One region of the Dorea sp. AGR2135 genome, then DNA from elsewhere that is predicted to be linked to it. Evidence: riboswitches for the same ligand, from Rfam matches in the RefSeq annotation. Region 1 holds a riboswitch; the other holds the start of a gene.
What was found. Region 1 has a riboswitch for thiamine pyrophosphate ahead of thiC (phosphomethylpyrimidine synthase ThiC). Riboswitches for the same ligand answer to the same signal wherever they lie in the genome.
Positions count from the first base shown of each region.

Region 1 (3,430 bases):
TATCGGAAGCCCCGACCCGATCTTCCACACCGGATATAACTGCATACATGTTCCGATACCTGCCACGAACATCGCACATTGTAAAAGCTGGGTGATCTCTGCAGAAGTCAAGTGTTCCCCTGTTCCTCTTACAAGCGCGGCACTGCAAACGATCAGCACCGGCGCCAGGTTTGATACAAACATAGCCAGTACGTGCTGCAGCCCGAATGGAATTGCTTTTTTCAGTGGCACTCTTCCGTTCAGCCGGTAAATATTCTCCGTGCTGACATCTGCCACTTTTTCTTCTTTGTTTGTTGTACTCATTGTTTTATCCCTCTCAAATCCTTTTTCTTACTTTTATTAGTCCGGTCTACTCAACCTTCCCAATCTCACTGAACGGCCAGTAGCGGAAAACGGCCTTTGCAAGAATCGCATCTTTTTCTACGAAATGATTCTTCCAGTACCTGGAATCCAAACTGTTATTACGATTATCCCCCATCATAAAATAGCAGTTTTGTGGAACTTCATATGGTCCGAAATCTCCGATCGGTACTTCGTTGCAGAAACTATCATCCAATGGCTTCTCTGATCCATCTATGTACACTTTTCCGTCTTTCACTTCCACAGTCTCCCCAGGCAGACCAATGACTCTTTTTATAAATATCTTAGATGGATCATCCGGATATTTAAAAATGACGATATCAAACCTCTGCGGATCTTTTGATTTATATGCAAGCCGGCTGCCGATGATCCGGTCTCCCTTCATAATTGTTGTCTGCATAGATTCAGACGGAATCACCGCATTGATATAGACCAGTTTATTTAGTGCAAACACGACCAGAAAAATGATAAGAAATGTCTTGGCATAATCCCATATCGTTGCAAGTACCCCTTCTTTTTCCGGTTCATGTTTCCCTTTCTTTCCACTCATATATATATCTTCCCTTCTACTTGAACATTCTCTTTTCAAAACATCATGTGTGATAGCTCACAAGATGTTTCTATTCTACCACACATTGCCCTATGCAGGAAACTAATTTCTATTTCTATTTTTCAATGCTTCCAGTTATGGCAAAAATGGCAAAAATCACATTTTCATCTTGCTTTTACGTTTTTTCAGGTCTATAATAACTGGTAAATCGGAACGCCCCATACAATACATATCATTCTATGGGCATTCCGCAAATTACATGCGGGGAGCTGGTGAAAACCGGCTGAGAGGAAGCGTAATTCCGCTTCGACCCATAACCTGATTTGGATAATGCCAACGTAGGGAACATATCTTAACGCGATAATTAAGGAAGATGCTCTACGCATCTTCTTTTTTTATACAAGCGATACATTGGGGACACCACCTTGTACCGCTATAGAAAAACTCAGACAAAAAATGAAAATGGAGGCAAAATGAACATGAGAAACTACACTACACAAATGGATGCAGCCAGAAAAGGAATTCTCACGCCTGAAATCAAGACCGTCGCTCAAAAAGAGCATATGTCCACTGACGAGATGATGAAGCTCGTTGCTGAAGGCAAGGTTGCAATCTGTGCCAACAAAAACCACACATGTCTGAATCCGGAAGGCGTCGGCAGTATGCTTCGCACGAAGATCAACGTAAATCTCGGAGTCTCTAGAGACTGTAAAGATTACGATATCGAAATGCAGAAAGTGATGAGTGCTGTAAATCTCGGAGCAGAGGCCATTATGGATTTATCCAGCCACGGCAACACTCAGCCTTTCCGGCAGAAGCTGACACACGAATGTCCGGCAATGATCGGAACTGTTCCGGTCTATGACAGCGTCATCCACTATCAGAGAGATCTTGCTACTCTGACTGCACAGGATTTCGTCGATGTAGTACGTCTTCACGCTGAGGACGGTGTGGACTTTGTAACACTGCACTGTGGAATCACCCGCAAAACTATTGAACAGATCAAAAAACACAAACGTAAAATGAATATCGTAAGCCGCGGAGGAAGTCTTGTATTTGCATGGATGTGCATGACCGGAGAAGAAAATCCGTTCTATGAACATTTCGACGAGATTCTGGATATCTGTGAAGAATACGATGTTACCATCTCCCTTGGTGATGCATGCCGCCCGGGATGTCTGGCCGATGCCACAGACGTATGCCAGATTGAAGAGCTTGTACGCCTCGGCGAACTGACAAAACGTGCATGGGCACATAATGTACAGGTCATGGTCGAAGGTCCTGGACATGTACCACTTGACCAGGTCGCAGCCAATATGAAAGTTCAGCAAAGCATCTGTATGGGCGCTCCATTCTACACACTTGGACCACTCGTCACAGATATTGCTCCTGGATATGACCATATTACTGCTGCCATTGGAGGCGCAGTTGCTGCCATGAACGGTGCTGCTTTCCTTTGCTACGTAACACCTGCCGAGCATCTGGCACTGCCAAATGTCGACGATGTAAAACAAGGCATCATCGCTTCTAAGATTGCCGCCCACGCCGCTGACATTGCCAAAGGTATCCCTGGTGCAAGAGATATTGATGATAAAATGGCGGATGCACGCCAGAAACTGGACTGGGAAGCACAGTACGCCTGTGCTCTTGACCCGGATACTGCAAGAGCGATCCGCGACAGCCGCCGTCCGGAGGATGACCACAGTGATACATGCAGTATGTGTGGCAAATTCTGTGCCGTACGAAGCATGAACAAAGCACTTGCCGGCGAATACATCGATATTTTATAATTCACCTGCCACTTATAGCAGGAATCTTCTCAGGAGATAGAATACATAAGAAAAAGGAATACACAGAAAAAGCTTCCAGATACAAATACATTTCATCTGGAAGCTTTTTCTCTAAAAACCGTTTTATTTATTTTCCTTTTTCCATCTCTTATGAATGTCATTCAGATACTTTTTATTGTACGCAGCCCATTCGTACTGTGACATATACTCCCCTTTATATGCATTCATAATCTCTGCATCTTTTTTATTGAATTTGTAATAGTCACAGTCGATCATCTCCGGAACAATGGCAATATTATTGTAGCTTTTCTCTATTACGTCTTCTGCTTCCAGCTCCTTCAACGTCTGTTGCAGTGATGACAAAATCTTCTGAATATACCACTGTTGTTTTTTATCATAGGGTTCATTTTCAAATAAAACTGCTGCCAGTTCCTTCACTGAGCAGGAAGAACCGTTGCGATCCACCAAATATGCCATTACCTCTTTCGCCTTCGATCTGCTGAAATGTGCCGGCTTTCCAGTTCTGTCATATACTTCAAAATTGCCAAAGCACTGAAATTTCAGTCTTGGTTCATTTTCAGCCGGCAATGGATAGCGAAGATCTTCCGTCTCTTTTCTGATTTTCCCAGCCGTTACTGGTTTTTCAATATAACCGCTGGCATGTATTGCCATTGCGTCTTTTGTGTACTCATCATATCCTGTAACAAAGATAATATTAATGTCCGGAATA
Region 1 covers NZ_ATVU01000015.1:14,433-17,862, forward strand. Annotated here, with positions in the region: gene G593_RS0110340 (uracil-xanthine permease family protein) at 1-303, opposite strand, end outside; gene lepB (signal peptidase I) at 350-910, opposite strand; TPP riboswitch at 1,163-1,273, shown strand; gene thiC (phosphomethylpyrimidine synthase ThiC) at 1,390-2,700, shown strand; gene G593_RS0110355 (LytR/AlgR family response regulator transcription factor) at 2,824-3,430, opposite strand, start outside.

Region 2 (3,430 bases), on a different contig from region 1:
AAATATGCATGATAACCTGTCGCGAAAGCATCTTTGCGAAAATCATCCAGTCCTAAAAGCGCTGCAAAGCCAACACCTCGCATGCCACCCTTAAGTGCACGTTCTTGTGTGTTCAATCTATATGGAAAAATCCTTTTATGTCCTGCTAGATGTAATGTTTCATACTTATCTGAATTGTAAGTCTCCTGGAAGACTGTCACATAATCTGCTCCGCATTTATGAAGGTATGCATACTCATCCGAATTCATCGGATATACTTCAAGACCTACCACTTTAAAATATTTTCGTGCAATCTCGCATGCCTTTCCAATATACTCCACATTAAATTTTGTCTTACTCTCACCTGTAAGAATCAATATTTCCTGAAGTCCGGTCTTGGCAATAGCAGCCATCTCTTTTTCAATCTCTTCTTCATTAAGCTGTGCACGGCGAATCTTATTATGACAGTTGAATCCACAGTAAATACAGTAATTTTCACAGTAGTTTGCAATATAAATTGGCGTGAACATATACACACTGTTTCCAAAATGCTTTCTTGTTTCAATCTGTGCTTGCTGCGCAATCTCCTCTAAAAGCGGAAGTGCTGCCGGCGAAAGCAGTGCCTGAAAATCCTCTGGTGTCCGGTTATCATGCGCCAGTGCTCTTCTTACATCTGCTTCTGTATATTTATCATAATCATATGCTTTCATTGCAGAAATAACCTGATCCATCACATCAGATTCTTCCAACTGCTCCATATCCGGAAGATACTTCATATGATCGATACGATTCTTTTTCATATCTTCCAGTATTTCTTCATTTACAATACTTTCATTAAAATGACCATCTTTTTTACTGGTCTGCATTGTTTCTACCATTGCTGTTACATTGATCCTCTCGTATATCTTTTCTTGTATATCTTTATACTTGTATTCTGTTATCAGTGCAATTTACTCATGCAAAAATCCTGTTAATGGTGAAGACGCACTTGCTCCTTTATCCAGTATTCTTCCTAATCCGGAAAGATAAGCACTTCTTCCTGCCTCAATTGCCTTTTTAAACGCTTCAGCCATAACCTGGACATCTCCTGCTGTCGCAATAGCAGTATTGGCCATCACTGCTGACGCACCCATTTCCATAGCTTCACATGCCTGTGACGGACGACCGATTCCTGCATCAACGATAATTGGAAGATCAATCTCATCAATAAGAATCTGGATAAACTCTTTTGTACAGATTCCCTTATTTGAACCGATTGGAGAACCAAGAGGCATCACACAGGCTGCCCCTGCATTTACCAAATCTCTGGCTGCATTCAAATCCGGATACATGTATGGCATAACAACAAACCCTTCTTTTGCAAGGATCTCTGTTGCCTTGATTGTCTCGTAATTATCTGGAAGAAGGTATTTCGAATCGTGAATAACTTCAAGCTTTACAAAATCTCCACAACCCAGCTCTCTGGAAAGTCTTGCAATACGAACTGCTTCCTGCGCATTTCTGGCACCGGATGTATTCGGAAGAAGTGTTACGTCCTTCGGCACATAATCCAGAATATTATCAAGTCCGCCTTCATTAGCACGGCGCAAAGCAAGTGTTACGATCTGTGCTCCTGCTTTTTCAATACATGCTTTCATAAGCTCCAATGAAAATTTTCCAGATCCCATAATAAAACGGGAAGTAAATTCATGTCCTCCCAGGATTAATTTGTCTTCGTTTGTGTTTGTTGTTGTCATTTTTTTATCCACCTTTCTTTGTTTACTCATAAATTATGATACCTGCTATTCGCATATCGTGAAGCTTAGAAGCTTCCGCCGCCCATAAAATGCAGAATCTCTACAACATCTCCATCTTTCAGTACAGTTGTATCGTAATTTTCTCTTTTGATGATCTCCTCATTCAATTCTACTACTACCTGCACCGGAATATAATTACATGCTTTCAAGTATTCCGTTACCGACACTGGATGTTCCAGCGTTCTGTTCTCTCCATTGACTGTAATCATGGCTGCTCCTTTCCGGAAATGCGAGTGCGCATCCTGCCGGAGGCTTTTTATATAAAAGGAAATGTAATTTCCTATTATATAAAACAGAGTTCACAAAGAAATACACCCGCGGTGGTGCACCCCTTCATGAACTCTGTTCACTCTCAAAATTTCCTATATTCTATGATTCGCACCTGGCTTAGAAGAAAAGACGTGGTTTTCTATGCATAATAAAGGAGATACACCAATGTATCTCCCGTAACATTATCTTATACGTTCCTACGTTGGCATTATCCAAATCAGGTTCTAGGTCGAAGTTGAAGACTTCCTCTCAGCCTGCTATCACAAGCTCCCCTTTTATTTACAATGCCTAGTATAAATCGATTTTTATTTTGTGTCAAGAGCACTCGGTAATTTCTTCATTGCTTTCTTCACCTACTTATCTATAAACACGGATATTTTTATCTCCGTCTCGTCTCTTGTATAGACGATGCCATGAATATACTTGCCATCATCAGTCACTTTGCTGATGATATTGTCATAGCATGTTTCTCCTTTGTACTGATACTGCTTGACTAACTGAGCTTCTTTCACTTCTTTCGTGTCCAGTTTTTCCACCGGAAAATACACATATACTTTTTCAGAATTTGTATCAAATGCATAGGCACTGGCTACCTGCTTCGCATCAATAAATCCATTCCCATTCCAATTCTCCTGTGAATCCAGACTGGTTTTTTCAAGTATGATCTGATCCTTTGGATTTTCTGTAATCAGGATAATATCATCCTGAATTTTTTTCTCACATTTTACATAGGTATCTTCACCCGCACCCACAACACGATATCCATTCATCAGATACAGTTGATTCTCTATTCCATTTTCAATCGGCCAGCCAGCCAGATTATAATATGGACACCGAACCGTCTGATATGCTTCCCGGCTCTCGTAATCCGTAAGCAATATTGTATCAACGCCTGTCTTCTGGCTTATCTGCGATACAGGAATCTGTTCTACGTCCTGATTGGCATAAGATACAACAGCTCTTGCAGATTCCTTCTGTAAGACTTCTTCCAGATTTTCCCCATCATAAAATGTGTGGATCATTCCATTTTTTTCGTCTTTTACCGTTCCATACTCACCATAACATACATAGTCACTCTCTGCGTGAAGTCCTGTGATGTTATACATTTCTTGTGCAAATGCTGTGGCAATCTCCTGAAACTGATAATTATCAAGCCCGTCCGTATTCTTTTTCTGCCCTGATATCGCAACTAAAAAATCTGCCCCCTTGTACTTCATTTTCACGAATACATTTCCGGTGGGAGAAGGGAAAAAATCCGGCACCGGACTGGAACTGTATTTCTCACAGTTTATCTCTGTAATCTTTGCATCGATTCCATATTTTTCTCTTATATAATTTTTCGCATTTCCCCGTCCTTGCTTTTCATAACGCTTCATTTCTCTCTT
Region 2 covers NZ_ATVU01000024.1:7,130-10,559, reverse strand. Annotated here, with positions in the region: gene thiH (2-iminoacetate synthase ThiH) at 1-857, opposite strand, end outside; gene G593_RS0113545 (thiazole synthase) at 930-1,715, opposite strand; gene thiS (sulfur carrier protein ThiS) at 1,781-1,984, opposite strand; TPP riboswitch at 2,223-2,329, opposite strand; gene G593_RS0113535 (hypothetical protein) at 2,399-3,430, opposite strand, start outside.
Region 2: another riboswitch for thiamine pyrophosphate. It lies ahead of thiS (sulfur carrier protein ThiS); the one in region 1 lies ahead of thiC (phosphomethylpyrimidine synthase ThiC).